Regions from separate parts of the Paenibacillus sp. M2 genome, predicted to be linked through region 2. Evidence: predicted binding sites of a transcription regulator. Region 2 holds the regulator's gene; each other region holds the start of a gene.

Region 1 (7,058 bases), 1.6 Mb from region 2:
CCTTTGGATTTGCAATATACAAATTTCAAGTAATATGGCCTTTCTGTAGCAAAAGTGTTTTTTGACACGGTATTGGGCGTATATTATACTAAGTGTGCATTGCTGGCAGTCAAGCATCAAGTCCAGTCCTCATCGTTTGCTGACTTTGTGAAAAGCAGTACATCTTCTGGAAGTCACCGGAACGTTTAAAGCGTGTTGCTTTTGAGCGGTTGACTTTATTTTTTGCGTTTCTACATAGTGGGATCATGTTAATCTGGATTGACATTGAAACTGTACATTTCATGTTCCGGATGATGATAACGGGATTATGATGATTGTTTGGAGTAATGGAGGATATGAGGGAGGGCGTCTTGTGAATTTACCCAACCGGATTACGCTTGCACGAATTTGCTTAATCCCTTTTTTGATGGTGTTCCTGCTCGTGGATTTTCCATTTTATCCAGAGCCGTTGCAGCTTGGAAGCTTGTCGCTTCCGTATAATCAACTGATTGCTGCTGTTATTTTTATCATCGCCGCAAGCACAGATGGAATTGACGGATACCTTGCGCGGAAAAATAACATGGTTACCAATCTGGGGAAACTGCTCGATCCACTCGCAGACAAGTTGCTGGTTACTGCAGTTTTGATCTCGCTTGTGGAGATGGGCAAGCTGGATTCCTGGATTGCAGTTGTGATTATTAGTCGTGAATTTGCAGTTACCGGCTTGCGTCAAATTGCATTGCTGGATGGTTCGGTTGTTGCCGCAAGTGCTTGGGGCAAGCTGAAGACTGTAGTGCAGATTGTGGCGATTGTGCTGTTGCTGTTGAACAATTTCCCGTTTTCATACACGGGTATTCACGTCGATATTATCGCGGTATGGGCAGCAGCGCTTATTACTATCTGGTCGGGTATCGATTACTTTATCAAAAACAAAAATTTGCTTCATTTAACAAAAGCATAATGGTTTGTTCTTAAATGGGTAATCATGAAGGAAGCATTGGGTCAGGGGCAATAGGAAATTATCCTATTGCCCTTTGATCACTCACCACGTGTACAGGAGGATGCTCAATGAAGGCAGAAATCATTGCAGTTGGCACAGAGCTACTGCTTGGACAAATCGTCAATACCAATGCCAGATACCTATCCCGTGAATTGGCTGCGATGGGGATCGATGTATATTTCCAAACGGTGGTTGGGGATAACCTGAATCGACTTAGTGAAGCTATTCGCATTGCGCAGGGTCGTGCAGACGTTATTTTATTTTCCGGTGGCATCGGACCTACCCAAGATGATCTGACCAAGGATGCGCTCGCAGCTGTTCTTAACCGGAAACTGCATACAGATCGAATGGCGATGGACAAAATTGAGAGCTTTTTCAGAGATCGTAATGTGGACATGACAGAGAATAACCGACGTCAGGCGATCGTTATTGATGGAGGAACACCTCTGGCCAATGAAACGGGCCTTGCGGCAGGAAATGCGATTTCTGACAATGACAAATATTATGTTGTGATGCCTGGACCACCTAAAGAGTTGATTCCAATGTTTGAACAGGAAGTCAAACCTTGGCTGTTCCAGCATGTACTCACAGAAGAGATGCCGATCTATTCCCGAATGCTCAAATTCGCAGGTATTGGTGAATCTGCTCTGGAAGATCGACTATTGGATCTGATTGACGCGCAGACAGACCCTACGATTGCTCCTTACGCGAGCGAAGGTGAAGTTACGGTACGTGTCTCCACGAAGGCTGCGAGTGAGGGAGAGGCGAAGCTGAAGCTGGATGCGATGGAAGTTCAGATTCGCGAGCGTTTGACAGAACATCTCTACGCGAACGAGGATGTGCCTATAGAGTACACGATTGTAACCATGATGTCTGACATGGGGCTGACGCTCAGCGCTGCTGAGAGCTGTACAGGGGGGCTTGTCATGCAAAGTCTGACCTCTGTACCCGGAAGTGCGTCAATGCTCAAAGGTGGAATTGTTTGTTACTCCAATGAAATTAAAGAAAAGCTGCTGAATGTGCCTCATGATTATCTGGAAGGTGAAGATGCACCTGGAGCGGTAAGTCCAGAGGTTGCAAAAGTGCTTGCTGAGCAGATCCGCATGATTGGCGATGCTGATTTTGGCTTGGCTGTTACCGGTGTAGCTGGACCGGGATATTCGGAACGTAAACCACCCGGACTTGTCTTCATCGCTCTTGCTGAACGTGGAAAAGAGACGGAGATTCATGAGCTGCGTATTAATGGGAATCGTGAGACAGTTCGCATTCGTTCAGCCAAAGCGATTCTCTATCGCTTATGGCAAAAACTTGTGGCGATGGATTGATTAGTTAATAGCTTCGATTGCATTTACAGTTCCAAGCAAGTATAATTAAGGAAGACGGAAGAACCGTAGAATTAGGCTTTACAGCCTTGTTTACGGTTCTTTTTTCTGTTTAATGGAAAGTTTCCTTGAGGAAGAGGCGCCTCGGCCTTCACAAAAAAAAACGAATGTATGTTCGAAAAAAAGCTTGGCAAACGTGTTAAAACAAGGTATCATTATCTTATAAACAGTAAAGGGTGTGAGCTTATTGTCAGACCGTCGTGCCGCGCTTGATATGGCGCTCCGTCAAATAGAGAAGCAATTCGGTAAAGGATCCATCATGAAACTGGGTGAGTCCACTCATATGAATGTGGAAATTATTCCCAGTGGTTCCTTGGCTTTGGATATTGCATTAGGAACAGGCGGCTTGCCTAAAGGCCGTATTGTAGAAATATATGGACCTGAGTCTTCGGGTAAAACAACCGTAGCATTGCATGCTATCGCTGAAGTACAACGAGCGGGTGGACAAGCTGCATTTATCGATGCCGAGCATGCTCTTGACCCACAATACGCAAGCAAACTTGGTGTTAATATTGATGAATTGCTTCTGTCTCAGCCAGATACGGGTGAGCAAGGGCTGGAAATTGCAGAAGCTCTTGTACGCAGTGGTGCAGTAGATATCGTTGTTATTGACTCTGTAGCCGCATTGGTTCCAAAAGCAGAGATTGAAGGCGAAATGGGCGATTCACACGTTGGTTTGCAAGCGCGTTTGATGTCTCAGGCGCTGCGTAAACTGTCTGGTGCAATCAGCAAATCCAAAACAATCGCAATCTTCATTAACCAGCTTCGTGAGAAAGTCGGCGTTATGTTTGGTAACCCAGAAACAACACCTGGTGGTCGTGCTCTGAAGTTTTATTCCACAGTACGTCTGGATGTGCGTCGTATTGAGAGTATCAAATCAGGCAATGACATGATTGGTAACCGTACTCGTATTAAAGTTGTGAAAAACAAAGTGGCACCTCCGTTTAAACAAGCGGAAGTGGATATCATGTATGGCGAGGGTATTTCGAGAGAAGGCAGTATCATTGACATTGGTACAGAGCTGGACATCGTTAATAAAAGTGGTGCATGGTACTCCTACGAAGGCGAGCGTTTAGGACAAGGTCGTGAGAACGCAAAGCAGTTCATGAAAGAGCATAAAGATATTGCTGACATCATTGAACAAAAAATTCGTGTAGCCAGTAACTTGGTTACTGCAGTTCCTGCGCCAACTACTGAAGAGCAACAAAAAGAAGCAGCAGAAGAACAAGAATTGTTTGAAATCAACGAGTAATCTCTCAAAACCTCCCATGTAGGGAGGACCCTGAGGGTTTCCCCTCTGGACTCCGTAAACTTGCCTGATTGAGCTTGGCTTGATTTGGATAAGGAATTATGGTGGGAGTGCTCTCGGTGTCCAGCAGCCCCTGTCCCAATGGACAGGGGCTGTTGGCACGCTAACTGTCAGAGATAACTGTGGAGATAAAGGCCGGGCTGACTTCCCGGCCTTTTGTATTACTAGTGTTCTTTGTCTTATGTGAAGATGTGCTTGGCGTAGTCAGAATGAAAATGTTATGAAAGGGGAGACCTGAATGGATCAACATGACGAGGATTTGTATGAAGAAGCAGAACAGGATGGCCTATCCCAATTTCCGGACAACGAAGAACTTATTATTACACGTGTAGAACGAACGAAGAGCAGGCAAGCTCGTTATCGAATCACTTTTGGTATCCACTCTATTACGGTCCTTGAAGATGTGATGATTAAATACAGGATGACTCAAGGTAATACGTTTATGAAGAAGGATCTGGAGGAAATCATTGTAGCTGACGAGCGACAGCGGACGTATGCACAGTCTCTGCGCTTTTTGGAGCATAAACCGCGCACACGCCATGAATTAAGTCAGAAACTTCGTCAGAAGGAGTTTGCTGCACCTTTGATTGAAGAGGCGCTGGATCGGCTTGAGCGGGAGAACCTGGTGGATGACGATCTATTTGCGAAGGAATGGACAAGACAGCGTATGGAGGGCAAGCGGAAGGGAAAACTGTGGATAAGGCAAGAGCTACGTCAAAAGGGCATTGCCAATGATCTCATTGTTGAGGCACTAGAAGGGATCAGTACAGATGCGGAATTTGAGACTGCCTTGAGTGCAGGACGCAAAAAATGGAATCAGGTCAAAGGGGACGTCAAAGAGAAGAAAAATAAAACGCTTCCCTTCCTAATGAGACGTGGTTTTTCAATGGATATGGTGCGCCGGGTCGTGAATTGTTTAATTGAAGAAGATGAGGCTGGGGACTCTGAAGATGACGAAGCGTTGTTATGGGATTAGCAGCCTAGAGTCTCTATACTGCATTCTCTTGACAATTTCTTTCGTCAAATACTAAAATGGACATGAGTCTGTAAGAAATGGACAACCCTTTTTCCTTCCAAAAAAGCGGTTTCGGTTTCTTAAGATTTATACCATTCTTAATTATGGGTTCGCTGGAAACAGTGAATAGTACGTGGAAACATGTACATGTGAAATGAAAATCGGCGGGGGATCGCCGTGAGTATTCGTTATTCCCAAACATATGTAAGGTTTGAAAACTGCAAATTGACCCAAGGAATGCCTTGGAGGAACCAACGAGGAGGTGAACAGTATGAATCCTGCAATCACGATCGCTCTCGTTGTGGCCGCGCTAATCATTGGGTTCGGAGTAGGGTATTTTATTCGCAAATCTCTTGCAGAGGCTAAAATCTCTAGTGCGGAACAAGCTGCCGTACAAATCGTGGAGAACGCGAAGAAAGAGGCAGAGGCACTGAAGAAAGAAACGGTGCTGGAAGCGAAGGATGAAATCCATCGCATTCGTGCTGAAGCTGAAAAAGACACTCGTGAACGTCGGAATGAAATTCAACGACAAGAAAGACGATTGTTGCAAAAAGAAGAGTCGCTGGATAAAAAATTGGAATCACTCGAACGTAAAGAAGAGCAAGTGGCTAACAAAGAGAAACGAATTGATGAGACTCAGCAGCAGATCGAAATGATTTACAAAAACCAGGTGACAGAGTTGGAACGTATATCCAACCTCACCATGGAAGACGCACGCAGTATCATACTGTCCAACGTAGAACAGGAAGTTCGTCATGAGACGGCTCAAATGATCAAGGACATTGAACAACAAGCGAAGGAAGAAGCGGACAAAAAGTCCCGCGAGATTATTACACTCGCCATCCAACGCTGTGCGGCTGACCACGTAGCGGAAACAACGGTATCTGTTGTTACCCTGCCAAATGAAGAAATGAAAGGCCGGATTATCGGTCGTGAAGGACGTAACATCCGTGCGCTTGAAACCCTTACAGGGATTGACCTCATTATCGATGATACGCCAGAAGCTGTTATTCTGTCGGGCTTTGACCCGATTCGCCGTGAGATCGCCCGTACTGCCCTGGAGAAACTGGTGGCTGATGGACGTATTCACCCGGCACGGATTGAAGAGATGGTTGAGAAATCCCGCAAAGAAGTGGATGAGCGCATCCGTGAATACGGTGAGCAAGCTACCTTTGAAGTGGGCGTGCATGGTCTGCATCCGGATCTGATCAAAATTTTGGGCCGGTTGAAGTTCCGTACAAGTTACGGTCAGAACGTCTTGAAACATTCCATGGAAGTCGCTTATCTGGCTGGACTGATGGCTGGCGAACTTGGAGAAGACGTAACTCTGGCAAGACGTGCAGGTCTATTGCATGACATCGGTAAAGCGCTGGATCACGAAGTGGAAGGATCACACGTCGAAATTGGCGTGGAACTGGCGAAGAAATACAAAGAACATCCGGTTGTAATCAACAGTATCGCGTCCCATCACGGAGATTGCGAAGCGACTTCGGTCATTGCCATGTTGGTTGGCGCAGCAGATGCGCTCTCCGCAGCAAGACCAGGCGCACGCCGCGAAACGCTGGAAACGTATATCAAACGACTGGAGAAGCTGGAAGAAATCTCAGAATCCTTCGAAGGTGTCGAGAAATCGTACGCCATTCAGGCCGGACGCGAAGTTCGCGTTATGGTACAGCCTGAGAAGATCGATGATGCTGAAGCCTTCCGCTTAGCCCGTGACATCACGAAGATGATTGAGAATGAACTCGACTATCCGGGTCACATCAAAGTCACCGTCATCCGGGAAACCCGTGCGGTTGAATACGCAAAATAGAGCAATACGGAAAAGTGGCCGCGGTAGTGGGCCACTTTTCCTTTTGATAGCCTCTTAAAGTGTGCGGTCAAAAAAGAGGCTAGGCTTATTCGACTGAATCCCATATTCGATCAAAGGCTTTTTGTATAAATACACATCATGGAACAAGAGATAGAGTCCTGCAAAGGTTCAACATTTGAAAAAAGAGAACTTTGCAGGAATTGAGGAGGCAGTAATCAGTGAAAGTTTTGTTTATTGGTGACATTGTAGGCAACGTGGGACGTAAGGCATTAAAGGAAAATTTACCGTACCTAAAATCGAAGTATAAGCCACATGTGGTGATTGTGAATGGTGAAAATGCGGCAGCAGGTCGCGGCATTACCGGTGCAATCGCAAATGAGTTTTTCAACTGGGGTGTACATGGTATTACACTTGGTAATCATACTTGGGACAATAAGGATATTTTTGATTTTATAGATGATGAGCCCCGCATGATTCGTCCAGCGAACTTTCCACCAGGCACACCAGGGCGAGGATACACGGTTGTCAAAGGCGAAGGGAAAGAGCTGGCGATTGTCAAT
Region 2 (7,058 bases):
CGGTTCCGAGATTCGCATTGTTCTGGGTGAACTGGATTTTGCATTAGAACACCTGCAGGAATGGGCTGCACCAAAACAAGTCCCAACCAATTCGGCTATGCCGGATGGGGTGAGTATCATTTACCCGGAACCATACGGAGTGGCGCTTATTATTGCACCTTGGAATTATCCGTTCCAACTGGCCTTTGGCCCACTGATTGGAGCAATTGCGGCCGGTAACTGTGCAGTTATCAAGCCTTCTGAATTAACACCAGCCGTATCTCGTCTGACGTATGATCTGATTCAGGAGATCTTCCCTCAGGAGTATATTGCGGTTATGGAAGGAGAAGTTGAGGCCAGTACAGCATTGTTGAAAGAGAAGTTTGATTATATTTTCTTCACAGGCAGCACAGGTGTTGGTCGCATTGTGATGAAGGCAGCTGCGGAGCACTTGACTCCTGTAACTCTTGAGTTGGGTGGTAAGAGTCCGGCTATTGTGTATAGTGATGCAGATCTGAAGCTGGTGGCCCAGCGAATTGTTCGTGGTAAGTTCCTGAATGCAGGCCAAACTTGCGTTGCTCCGGATTATTTGCTTGTGCATGAACAAGTTCATGATGAATTGATCAATCTGATTGGCGCAGAGATCAAAGATAAATTTGGGGATGATGTGTTACAAAACGCTGATTTCCCGCATATTGTCATCGAACGTAACTTTAATCGGCTGTCGAAATTCCTCACAGATGGCAAAACGCTAATTGGTGGGCGTTCTGTACGTGAGCAGTTGCTCATTGAGCCGACTGTACTTGGAGATGTGAAATGGGAATCAGCTGTGATGCAAGAAGAGATCTTCGGTCCGATTCTTCCTGTGTTTACGTACAGTGACCTGAATCCTATGCTGGATGAGATTGTTCGCCGGCCAAAACCATTGGCGCTATATCTCTTCACACAGGATGAGCAACTGCAGGATCAGGTTCTGAATCAAGTATCCTTCGGTGGGGGATGTATTAATGACACACTTTCTCATATGACTTCACACTATCTCCCGTTTGGTGGTGTCGGAGAGAGCGGTATGGGCTCATATCACGGACAACAGAGCTTTGATGTGTTCTCGCATCACAAGAGTGTTCTGAAACGCAGTGAATAATTAGCCGCATAAATAACATAAACATGAAAAAAAGAGGTTGTCCTGTTCATCAGGGCAACCTCTTTCGTATTTCATTACATCTAGTTTTGTTACTCAAGTTAAATATTAATGAATATCTCGGAAAAGGCCAATGACTTTACCCAGAATACTAACATGTTTCAAACGTAAAGGTTCGAAGGTCGCATTCTCCGGTTGAAGGCGAATATGATCTTTCTCTTTATAGAACGTTTTCACTGTAGCTTCATCGTCTTCAGTCATTGCAACGACGATATCGCCGTTATCAGCAGTCTGTTGTTGACGGACAATTACATAATCTCCGTTAACGATTCCTGCTTCCACCATACTATCCCCGACTACTGAAAGCATAAACACTTTCTGTTCACCTACATAATGTGTAGGAAGAGGGAAGTAGTCTTCAATGTTCTCGGTTGCAGTAATTGGAACCCCGGCTGTAACCTTACCAACGACAGGAATACGTGCAACGCTATGAGCAAATTGATGAGAATGCTCAGATTCTTCCTGGCTCAGAAGCTCAATGGCTCTTGGTTTGGTAGGGTCGCGTCGGATCAAACCTTTTTTCTCCAAACGATCCAAATGTCCATGTACTGTTGAGCTGGAAGCCAGTCCAACCGCTTCACCAATTTCCCGTACGGAAGGAGGATACCCCTTCAACCGGACTTCATTTCGTATAAACTCCAGAATAGCCTGCTGCCTGCTGGATATCTTCGACATACCGTATCAACCCCATTTTAGTAACGTTTGGGAAAATTATAACATAGAACCTCCGTTCGTACAAACATAAGTTCTAAATAAAATGGTATATAATCAGTGTGTTTTAACTTATAGAACCGAATTTGTCCAAAAGTCAGAGCGTAATACTGCAAATGCTTTGCAGAAGGGTTTGAATTAAGATATTTCTCCTTCAAAAAAGAAGCGAACAATTGTTCTAAAAATCTATTGAACAAAACAAGTGTTCGTGTTATATTGATTCCAACAGATAGGAACAAACGTTTGGGGGCGGGTATTTAATGAGATATTCTACTTATCAAAGCATTTATGAACCAATGAATTCGGAACTGGTTAAGTCTAACATAGGGAACTACAAGAAGGTTTTAGCGCGTTTCAAGATTTCTTCATGGATGTTAAAGGTAGCCATTACTTCTTTGATTATATTTATTGGATGCAGCACTGTTTTAACTGTATTTGCTGGCAATGAGAATGATGTTCTGCCTGGAGGAAAGATAGCTGTTTCACAAGGGGAAACATTATGGAGTATTTCTTTGGAACATAAACCGACGAATATGGATACGCGTATTTATATAGAAGCAATTAAGAAAGTGAATCAACTTCATACAACTTCCATCCAAGTGGGACAAGTACTAGCTCTACCGCAATTTGCAGAATAAAATGCACGTCAATGAGTGTTAGCGCGTGTCAGCTTGACAAGCAGCCTTTATAATGGCAAAGTTAATATGACTTTGTATTTTTGGAGGGGACAAGCTTGGATATAGATAGTCTGGTAGCACGCATTAACGAATTGGCTCGTAAGCAAAAGTCCACGGGATTGTCAGAGGAAGAACTTGCTGAACGTGCCGAGCTAAGAGAGATTTATTTGAGCAATATTCGCAGCAATTTCAGACAACAACTGGATACCATTGAGATTGTTGATGATGAGAATGACAAAGGCCACCAAGGCAAACTCAAACACTAACGAAACCTAATGATATCATTATGATATTTAGGTTTCTTCCTGTTATTTTGAGTGTGCAATTTATAGGGGGAAATGTTGGTTTGCAATTATGTAAGCCGATACAAAGACACATAAGGGGGATTCACATGTCGCGTTCGTTCGAGAGAACGGTTAAGAAAAATTCCAAGCAGTTAAATCAGCAGCGCAAAAAAAGTGGTCAACCAATCACTGGTACACCAGGTGAAGAAGTCTTTAAGGGACGCAGCTTGTTGTTCCCAATATTTTTGATCGGTCTCGCCTTTTTGTATCTGTTTATGAGCACATTCCTTGTGCAAGCTCCAATGACAACTTGGGACTGGGTGACCATGCTGCTTTACGTATTTTTGGCAGTCATCTTCATGCTTCGCCGTCCATACATCAAGATTAGCAGTAATCGGATTATAACGACGAAGGGTAATCGTGAACGTTCAATCGGGGTTGAAGATATCGTCAAATTCAGAATTGAACCGGGTACAGTTGTTATCGAACATAACAGTCGCGGGAAAAGATGGGTGTTCACCAAGTTATTGAACCGTTACGATACAGATGCGATTGCAGAACGTTTGCTGAAATTTGCAAAAGCACACCAGATCACCGTGGAAACCGTCAAAAAGTAATTATTGCATAAAGGGGTAGATGATCGGAATGGCGTTAAAAGCGATTTTGTTCGACCTGGATGATACTTTATTATGGGATGAGCGTAGTGTTCGAGAAGCTTTTCATGAGACTTGTCTAATTGCAGCACAAGAGACTGGGGTCAAACCGGAGGAACTTGAAGAAGCTGTTCGTAACGAGGCACGTGCACTGTATGAATCTTATGAGACCTTTCCTTTTACCAAAATGATTGGAATCAATCCGTTTGAAGGCCTTTGGGCCAACTTTACAGGTGGGGATCAAGCTGAGTTCCGTCAGTTGGAACAACTTGCTCCAGTTTACCGTAAAGAATCCTGGCGTCGTGGCTTGTTGAAGTTGGGTATAGATCGGGAAGATCTTGCTGAACAACTGGCCGCACAGTTTGGAGTAGAACGTAGATCCAGACCTCATGTGTACGAAGAAACGATGGATACTTTGCGTCAATTACAAGGGAAATACAAACTGTTGCTGTTAACGAACGGTTGTCCTGCTTTGCAACAAGAGAAGTTGGATGGTGTACCTGAATTGACTCCTTTCTTTGATGAGATTATTATCTCGGGTAACTTTGGAAAAGGAAAACCAGATCCGTCCATATTTGAGCATGCTTTGAGTAAACTGGGTGTTAAACCCGAAGAGAGCATGATGGTTGGGGACAAGTTGACGACGGATATTCGTGGTGCTCTATCAGCAGGCATCCAAGCCGTATGGATTAACCGTGAGCATAAGACCAACAATGAAACGTATGCGCCCGACCATGAAATCACGCATTTATCCGAATTAGATCAACTTATTGCTAAGTTCTGAGCAGATCAGCTATAACATCTTACCTCAGCACCCTGAAACATTGGAAGCTTCAATGAACGATGATATCGTTCTTGAAGTTACCAATGTTTTTTAATTTGATTTTATCGACTAAGTTGCCTTGTTAAATGAGATTTTCATTTATTTTGCTAAAAGTTATTGAAATTAGGGGGGAGCTGGATTAAAATATAACTAACATACTAGTATGACTAGTATTTAGATTGTCCTAAGCAATTTCTTTTTGACCTACTTCATTAAATGGAAGCAGGGAGTTATTGCTTATTATTTTCGATTAATTGTAAGCGCTTAATATTTTAGAATAGCTTCTTTCGATTTGGAGATCACACCACTTATTAAGTGCTAATGAATGATGTGAAGCACCTTGGATTGTGTGATTCTACATAATACATCAAATTGATATCGCTTACATTTGGCGAACATCTATTTCGTAGTGGGGGTGAAGTTAAAGGAGCTGTTGTCTTCTACAAGAGGAGAAACGATGGGAAATGTACATGAATTACTCTTACTTATCAAGTCCTGGATCGGAGTGAAAACACATGGAGTCGGAAACCGCTAAAACAACGTTAACCATGACATCTTTACGTAAAGAGAGCAGATTACGAACGGCAGCAACTTTGTTCCGCAAAGACTGGCAGCTGTATTCACTATTAATCCTTCCCATCATTTATCTCCTTATTTTCAAATATGGACCGATGATTGGTAATGTGATTGCGTTCAGACGTTTTGTTCCCGGGGGAAGTATATTTGGAGAAACGTGGGTTGGATTAAGGTACTTCAGAATGTTCATTGAGGACCCTACCTTCTGGAGAGTATTCGGTAATACGCTGATGTTAGGCGGACTTGCGTTACTCTTTACATTCCCGGTTCCAATTATTTTTGCTTTGATGCTTAACGAAGTAAAGAGTAAACGATTTAAAAAGTTTGTACAGACCGCGTCTTATCTGCCTCATTTTCTGTCTATCGTTATCGTTGCAGGTATGATCCTGCAGCTGACAGCAGTGAATGGTTCCATTAATGGACTGGTGGCTTTCTTCACCGGAGACAATATTCCTTTTATGCAGCGGGCTGAGTGGTTCAGAACAATCTATATCACTTCTGAGGTATGGCAGGGTATGGGTTGGGGAGCGATTCTGTATCTGGCTGCACTGACAACCATTGATGATTCTTTGTATGAAGCTGCACGTATCGATGGTGCCAACCGGTGGAAGCAGACGATTCATGTAACGTTACCAGGGATCTTGCCAACGATTGTGACGTTATTGATTTTGAACATGGGTAATTTCCTGGCTGTTGGATTTGAAAAAATCTTGCTCTTGTACAACCCACTGATCTACGAGACATCTGATGTGATCTCCACTTACCTGTATCGGGTCGGACTGGAATCCAGTAACTTCAGTTATGCTACCGCAATTGGCTTGTTCGAATCGCTGATCGGTCTGATTCTGGTGTTCTCCGTAAATGCCATCTCACGCAGACTGACACAAAGAAGCTTATGGTAAAGGAGGAGCATCATGCAGGAATCCAGATCTTATAAGGTATTTAAAGTATTCAATGTCATCTTTCTGCTGTTCGTGGTATTTATAACGCTCTATCCATTCTTAAATGTCGTGGCACAATCCTTCAGTAGTGAGTCGTATATTAATTCGGGTAAGGTTAGTTTGTTCCCAAGAGGATTCAATGTGGAGACGTATAAGACCATCTCGCGTGACAGCATGTTCTGGACTAATTATAAAAATACAATTATCTACACTGTAGTAGGTACGTTAATCTCCATGTTCATGACGACTATTTTCGCCTATGCCCTGTCCAAAAAGAGGTTGATGGGTCGCAAGTTTTTGACGATGTTCGCCGTGTTCACGATGTTCTTCAGTGGTGGATTGATTCCAAACTATGTGTTGATTAATTCCCTTGGGTTCAACAACACCATGTGGGCACTTGTTGTTCCTGGCGCAATTAGCATATACAACATGCTGATCATGAAGTCATTTTTTGAAAATATGCCTGAAGAATTGGAGGAAGCTGCCTCCATTGACGGTTTGAACACCTACGGGATCTTGCTACGCATTATATTGCCGCTAAGTAAAGCCGTTATGGCAACCATGGTGCTGTTCTACGCAGTAGGTCATTGGAATTCATGGTTCCCAGCCTTTCTGTATTTGGACAAAAAAGAACTGTTCCCGGTCACCATTTATTTGCGCAATATGATTGCAGGAGCGACTAGCGGAGCGACTGCCGGTGCAACCTCAGCCGATAACCTGACACAGATTGCTGCCAATATTAAGTCAGTAACGATGGTACTCACCATCTTGCCGATACTCACCATCTATCCATTTGTCCAAAGATACTTTGTAACCGGTATCATGTTAGGGTCTGTTAAGCAGTAAGGTCAACCTAAACCAAATTCAGGGGGATAACCTAAATGAATCAAAAACCACGTAAGTTTGTTGGTAAAATGGTGTTGGCATCAATGATGACCGTTGTTCTGGCAGCATGTAGTAGCGGTACTGGAGCTGGAGGTGACGTCACAGAAGTTCAAACCAAGGCAGCGATGGAGACGTACAATGTAGGGGATACATTCAAGGCGACTGAGCCGTTTAATCTATCGATACTGTATAGTGATCAACCTACCTATCCGTACAAAAAAGACTGGTTGCTTTTCAAAAAGTTGACTGAAATGACTGGTGTTACACTTGAGCCAACGATTGTTCCTATGAGTGACTATTCTCAGAAGAGATCTCTTCTAATCAGTTC
Region 3 (7,058 bases), 1.9 Mb from region 2:
CGCCGATTCTGTAGACGTGCCAATTCACCTGCCATGGCTTCCGCACCAAGATTGTTGAAGCCCATTCGGTTCACCAACGCCTCATCTGGAGGCAAACGGAACAGCCGTGGTTGATCGTTACCTGGTTGTGCAAGTGGTGTCACGGTTCCCACTTCCATGAATCCAAATCCGATGGAAGAAAAGCCCGTTACGGCCTGCCCGTTTTTGTCCAGACCCGCAGCCAGACCAACAGGTGTAGGGAAATGACACCCAAACATGTCAACAGCCAGATCAGACGTTTCCCGAACGCCGTACATCACACGCAGTCCGGAAGGAACCGGACGGATGCTACCCACGCCACTAAGGCCGCCAATAATCAGATGATGGGCCTGTTCAGGGTCCATTTTGAACAACAAAGGTTTAGCAAGACTTCTGTATAACAAATCACTCACTCCGTTCTGGTCCGGTACGCCAAAAAGCCGTTGTCCGTCTTTTCATATGTAAAAAAACACTCTACACACAAGTCTATCTGTTTCTTATTAAAAAGGAAAGTAGTTTGCGCATAGACAGCACAAATCGAATAATACAAAATGCTCACAAGAAATCCACCCGCCCACTGGTAATGACGAGTTGAATTCTTTACAATGAGAGCATGGTTACTCTACACCAGTTCTATTCCAAATAAGGAGGAATAACTCATGGCTCCCAAACGTAAACCACCTGCATTACAGCAAAAGAAAGAAGAAGTGAATCGCAAAGCCATTGCATGGACAGCAGCCAGTGTAGGTGGCTTGATCATCATCATTGGTGCTCTTATCATTATTGCCAACATGTAGATGATTCAGGCTGAATCCATCTGATTCTACATATCTAACAGATCAATTCAGCCAGTGATACGTTTTGTTCGGATTATTCTGCTTTGGAACAAGCGTATGCTGATAACGCTGCTTTGCTTCTGGAACAAGCGTCAGATCTGGCAGTACATCTTCTCCAATGCGTACCGGAGTACCTTGCGGAGCAAGAGCGAATAACTCTTCTACATCTCCTGTACGCATTCTCACACATCCAAGGGACTCATCCAGTCCGATACTGTCTGGCTCGTTGGTCCCGTGGATGGCATAATTCGTATTCGAGAGCTGCATACCTCTGCTTCCAAACTCACCGTTCGAGCGTCCATTCGGATTGACCACTTTATCTGTAATGATAAATGAACCCTCAGGTGTTCGATCACCGCCAAGTCCCACATCATACATACGAACAATGGTATCCCCACTGATTAATGCAAGTTTATGTTTATTCTTATCAATAACAATCTCCAACGGTTCCTGCAAAAAAGGCTGACCTCCCAGCGTATCTGCAAAAGCGGCATTGTTGCCTTGAGACGAATTCGAGGTCGTTGAACCATTCTCTTTACCACTCGAATCGCTCTTCCCTTCCTGTACCTTTCCTTGATGCAAAGCTAACAGCTTCGGAAACATCTCGGTCATCCCTGACGCAGTCTCTCCCAGAATATTGTTCGGAAATGGCTGAGCCATTTGCGTTACACTCTTGGGCCAAGCGTCATTTTTTTTGCGATAGGCAACGATTGCACTTGATAATGATGCAGCTGCTTCCTGCTTGGCGGTCCACGCCAAGGACATCTTTTTGATTTTCGGTGTAATTTCAGGAGGTTCACAGTTACATTGCTTGGCATCATAACTCTGTGCAGTTAATTTCCCGCTTGTATTGGTTTGTACTATGTATTTCACAGGCATATTTCGCTTCCATAAAGACCAGTCATCCGAGGTTTGCATACCCAGTACAGCAGAGGTCTCTACTTTTGGACCAGACCCAGACCAGGCAGCTGCGAGCGCAGCCTCACCATGATTACCTCCACCAAATGCCGCAGCAGTGAACACATTGCTTGGCGCAATGGATGCAGTTCCAACCTGTTTATTCGCTTCTACAGGCGCTGCGATGTCATCTGTGGATTCCAGTGCTGCTGACAGTGCGTCGGTCGCTTCACGACTGAAACCCGGAGCGTCCGCAGGTGGCAGACCTGCCAGCACAAGCAGCATGAACAACGTAAGCCACATTTTGCGTCTACGTTGTTTTTTCTCTTTTTGCTCAGACATCTCCACTAGTTTCTCCTGATAGTCTACCCAGATGTCCGCAGGAGCTTTACTGCGTTCAAATGCCTCATAAACCTCGCCCGCTTGCTGAAAGCAATAGTTGGCTTTGGCCTCCTGTCCTTCGCCCAAATACTCCTTTCCGAGCAAGTACCAAGCCATTTTATTGTCGGGATGTTTCTTAACATATGTTCTTAGATGAGTATTTTGCATCCGATCCTCCACTATTTCGCCTTTTTCCGTATATCATTATATATCGGCATAACCAGGCGTTGAATCCATAGGACTTGAGTACCCGGTGGAAAAAAGGGGGTTCGACAATGTTCGTCCTTGATCCATAGTCGGATAATCACATTTAAATGAATGCAAAAAAAGCACCTTCCCTTGTCGTTAAGACAAAAGAAAGTGCCGTATGTTTAGTGAGAAAACCTTAGCCTTCTTTATTGAAAGGCTCATCCGCTACTTTGATTGAATCTGTAGGGCAGCCATCGCATGCATCCTGCATATCGTCAAACAAGTCGTCTGGAATAGCTTTGACACCATGGTTAGCATCGCCGTCAAAGATAACTTCAGCCAAACCTTCATCATCATAATCGTAGATGTCTGGAGCCGTTGCTCCACAAGCGCCACATGCGATGCATGTGTCTTTTTCAACCCAAGTATATTTACTCATTTACATTCTCTCCTCCTAAAATTCAAAACGTACAGTGTTTTTATCTAGAAACATATTAAACCAAAGTAAGGATAATTACAAATCATTTTGCAACCACAAGTCTCTATTATCCCTTATTTAATCAAGACTTTGCAAGTTATCTTTTTGCAGGGAAGTACCGCGCACTTTATGATTCCGAAGCAGCACGGAAGGATCGTCTCCAAGCATGCCGGCGGTCACAACAGCATTCTCACCAAATTTATCACGTAACTGATCCATAATCCGAATCAGATTGTCCTTCTTGGGCTTCTGCTCATATTCAAACAAGTCCATCTGCACAGCGGATTCTTCTCTTGGAATCAGGTTCTGAAGTGTCACACCCAGCATGCGTACAGGCTTGCCACTACCCCAATGCTTCTCAAATAGTTTACAGGCCTCACGGTAAATGACCGTTGCATCCTCCGTAGGAACTTCCATTAAACGTGATCGGGTGATTGTCTTCATATCCGGTGTGCGGATCGTAATCTGAATGCCCTGGCTGAACATTTCGTGCTTGCGCAATCTTCTGGCTACCTGGTCACTTATATTGAGGAACACACGATGAATCTCATTCATATCCGATACATCCGCCGGTAAAGTGGTTGTATGTCCAATGGATTTATTGGCTTCCCGTTCCGCGTGAACTGCGGAATGGTTAATGCCATTCGCAGAATTTTTGAGCCATGCTCCATTAACTCCGAATAGTTCGGTCAACATGTTCTCATCCGACTTGGCCAATTGACCAATCGTTTCAATGCCCAGTTTTTTCAGCTTTTCAGCCGTTTTTTTGCCAATGCCAAACATCTCGTTACATGGCCTGTGCCAAAGAATCCGGGGTACGTCCCTCATACGTAGAATGGAGATACCGTTCGGTTTTTTCAGATCCGAAGCCATTTTTGCCAATAATTTATTGGGGGCAATGCCAATGGAACATGGCAGCCCCAATTCATCCTTGATTCTACGCTGAATGCTCTCCGCAATCTCCATTGGATTCCCGAATTGCCTTGACCCTGTAATATCAAGATAACATTCATCAATGGACGTTGCCTCAAGTTGAGGGGTATAACTATACGCAATCTGCATGAAAGCTCTTGAATATTGACGATATAAATGAAAATCAGGACGAATCACAATGAGATCAGGGCACTTTTTCAAGGCTTGGTGGACAACCATTCCTGTTGAGATGCCTCGATTACGAGCGGCATATGAGCAGGTTACAATTACACCCTTTCGCAGTTCACTGCTGCCCGCAACGGCCGTTGCTTTTCCTCTATATAAATCTGGTTCCTCGGCTTCATGTACAGAGCAGTAGAAAGCATTCATATCGACATGCAGAATCACCCGTCCGGCTGTAGGGTAGTATTGATCCACATTCGCTGGAGGATTGCCGTCTGAAGACATCATGAACCCCCGCCCTTTCTTGCACACTAATTAATGAAACGAATTTCTTTCTTCTATAGTATATCAAACCCGTTATGTTAATTCAGTCACGAACATTTATTTTCTGCGAGATCTGATCAGAGACCGAATAATCAACCAGCCTACACTCACAAAAAATATCAAAGTGACCAGGGCAATAACCGTATTTTCCCATACAAAACTCAAAATTAACCCTCCTTTTCTTCCATATATTCCAATTAAAACTCAATAATAGATTATAACATACATCCGGATTATGATTAACATCCTTCTTTTTTCTCTAAAATTCGTTAAATGTTACATGATACTGCGATTTCGATGTAGCATTTGGCTATAATGGTGATATAATAATTAATTATACAAATTGACGACTTTAGGACAAATCAGCGCACCCAGTTTAACACAGTGTAGCGTTGCCGAATCGAAGGATTCGTCCACTAACGTACTTAACAGCTTTTCCCAACTTACAATCCATACTTTTAAAAGAGCGCTTTATCTCAAAGGAGGATCTTCATGTCAAAGGCCATTTCCATCTTCGATACGACTTTACGTGACGGCACACAAGGGGAGGGTGTCAGCTTATCGGCAGACGACAAACTCAAAATTGCCAAGAAGCTTGATGACCTGGGTGTCCATTATATTGAAGGCGGAATTCCCGGCAGCAATACCAAGGACATTGAGTTTTTCAAAAGAGTCAAGGAATTAAACCTGAACGCAAAGGTTGTTGCTTTTGGCAGTACCCGCCGTAAAGGCAGCGTTGCTAGTGAAGACGCCAACCTGAAGCGCATGATCGAATCTGGTGCTCAGGCTGCAACCCTGGTCGGTAAATCATGGGACTTCCATGTGCATACCGCTTTGCAGACTACATTGGAAGAAAACTTGTCCATGATCTATGATTCCATCGCCTATCTGAAACAGAATGGAATGGAAGTGATCTTTGATGCAGAACACTTCTTTGACGGATTCAAACATAACCCGGAGTATGCTCAAGCGGTCTTGACCAAGGCCCACGAAGCTGGAGCGGACTGGCTCGTTATGTGTGATACCAACGGCGGGACGATGCCTAACGAGGTACACGAGATCGTATCCACATTGCATAGAAGCCTGCCTCATGCCCATCTCGGCATCCATACACATAATGATTGTGAACTGGCTGTGGCCAACACACTCAGCGCTGTACAAGCCGGAGCCCGTCAGGTGCAAGGAACGATGAACGGTTATGGAGAGCGTTGCGGTAACGCCAATCTCGCATCCATTATCCCGAACCTGCAACTGAAGCTTGGCTATGAATGTGTTACTGAGGATTCCATGAGACAACTTACAAACGTGGCTCGTTATGTTAGCGAGATTGCCAATGTGAATATGCCGATTAATCAGCCTTATGTCGGCAATGCTGCTTTTGCTCACAAAGGTGGAATTCATGTCTCTGCCATCCTGCGTGATTCACGTACCTATGAACACATCGTGCCTGAACTGGTTGGTAACAAACAACGTGTGCTGGTCTCGGAACTTGCCGGACAGAGTAATATTGTATCCAAAGCGCAGGAACTGGGGCTTGAGTTCGATCCAAGCAGTGCCAATTCACGTCAGATTATTGAGAAGATCAAAGACCTGGAGCATCAGGGTTATCAGTTCGAAGGTGCAGATGCTTCGCTTGAATTGTTAATTCGTGAAGCGAACGGTGACATGAAAGAATTGTTCACTTTTGAATCATTCAAAATGCTTGTGGAGAAAACGGCGGGCAAATCCGTTGTTTCTGAAGCTTTTGTCAAACTTAATGTAGCTGGAACAAGTGTTTATACCGCTGCTGAAGGTAACGGTCCGGTGAACGCACTCGATAATGCGCTTCGGAAAGCATTGGTACAATACTTCCCTTCACTTGCCAACATGCATCTGTCGGACTACAAAGTGCGTGTACTGGATGAGAAAGATGCCACCGCCGCTAAAGTTCGTGTATTGATCGAATCCAAAAATACGGAGAACACATGGAACACTGTTGGTGTATCCGAGAACGTAATTGAAGCAAGTTGGGAAGCTCTCGTACACAGTTTCCGCTATGCATTGCTTCAAGAAAAATTGCAGGATGAACCGGGCACACTCCCTATTCCTGCTCATGGGATAAGCAACCACTAATACCCCATATTTCCCGGAAAATAAAAAGAAGCCTCTGTACCCATGATTCATGGATGCAAAGGCTTCTTTCTTTGCAGAAAATTAATTCGCAATTAACTCTTTAATCTTACGTTCCAACTCTTTCTCGGGCAATATGCCCAGAACAATCTCCTGTATAACGCCTCTGGAGTCAATCAGAACATTCGTCGGAAAAGCCACCCCATTGTATTGAGCATACACAGTCCCCTTTTCATCCAAAGGAATAGGGAATGTCAGTTGGTATTCATCCACAAAAGATTTGGCATCCTTGAGTTTATCGTATGATGTTACATTAACACCGTAGAGGTCAAGTTTATCCTTGTATTTTGCAGCCATTTTGTTCAGCTCAGGAGCTTCCTGTTTACACGGCTCACACCAGGATGCCCAGAAACTGACAAACGTGGCCTTATTTTTGGCACCACCCACACTGTACGTCTTCCCATCCATTGCTGTCAGAGAAAAAGCGGGCGCCAGAAGACCCGCACGAGGTCCCGTCTCTGTAGGCATGGGTTCTTCCTGCTTAAAGACGGCTGTAATGCCGTCACCCGCATTCTGGGCCAGTGCAATACCAACCAGCAAGACAACACCAAGGAGTATGTATATGTTTCGTTTCATAACCCGCCACCCTTTTATATAATTAGCCTGTTGAAACTAAAACCGTAATTTCTGCACATGCTAAGTGTTTATCACGCTCTATTACAGTTCACCAG

The links. The regulator LexA, encoded in region 2, represses DNA repair genes until DNA is damaged. The targets are predictions, from matches to a motif close to CGAACATATGTTCG.
Region 1: a site for LexA is predicted at 2,466-2,479, ahead of recA (recombinase RecA). Genes of this name have one in related genera too.
Region 3: a site for LexA is predicted at 4,269-4,282, ahead of ACETMN_RS10830 (DNA polymerase IV). Genes of this name have one in related genera too.

Annotation. Positions count from the first base shown of each region.
Region 1 is NZ_CP169648.1:2,597,495-2,604,552, forward strand. It holds gene ACETMN_RS12050 (YajQ family cyclic di-GMP-binding protein) at 1-33, shown strand, start outside; gene pgsA (CDP-diacylglycerol--glycerol-3-phosphate 3-phosphatidyltransferase) at 353-940, shown strand; gene ACETMN_RS12060 (competence/damage-inducible protein A) at 1,048-2,304, shown strand; gene recA (recombinase RecA) at 2,549-3,613, shown strand; gene ACETMN_RS12070 (regulatory protein RecX) at 3,909-4,646, shown strand; gene rny (ribonuclease Y) at 4,957-6,498, shown strand; gene ACETMN_RS12080 (TIGR00282 family metallophosphoesterase) at 6,717-7,058, shown strand, end outside.
Region 2 is NZ_CP169648.1:4,198,327-4,205,384, reverse strand. It holds gene ACETMN_RS18985 (aldehyde dehydrogenase) at 1-1,123, shown strand, start outside; gene lexA (transcriptional repressor LexA) at 1,229-1,855, opposite strand; gene ACETMN_RS18975 (LysM peptidoglycan-binding domain-containing protein) at 2,152-2,529, shown strand; gene ACETMN_RS18970 (DUF896 domain-containing protein) at 2,625-2,834, shown strand; gene ACETMN_RS18965 (hypothetical protein) at 2,960-3,469, shown strand; gene ACETMN_RS18960 (HAD family hydrolase) at 3,498-4,289, shown strand; gene ACETMN_RS18955 (ABC transporter permease) at 4,877-5,806, shown strand; gene ACETMN_RS18950 (carbohydrate ABC transporter permease) at 5,819-6,691, shown strand; gene ACETMN_RS18945 (extracellular solute-binding protein) at 6,727-7,058, shown strand, end outside.
Region 3 is NZ_CP169648.1:2,316,786-2,323,843, reverse strand. It holds gene ACETMN_RS10850 (quinone-dependent dihydroorotate dehydrogenase) at 1-422, opposite strand, end outside; gene ACETMN_RS10845 (hypothetical protein) at 678-815, shown strand; gene ACETMN_RS10840 (L,D-transpeptidase) at 858-2,300, opposite strand; gene ACETMN_RS10835 (ferredoxin) at 2,518-2,760, opposite strand; gene ACETMN_RS10830 (DNA polymerase IV) at 2,878-4,179, opposite strand; gene cimA (citramalate synthase) at 4,711-6,330, shown strand; gene ACETMN_RS10820 (TlpA family protein disulfide reductase) at 6,412-6,963, opposite strand.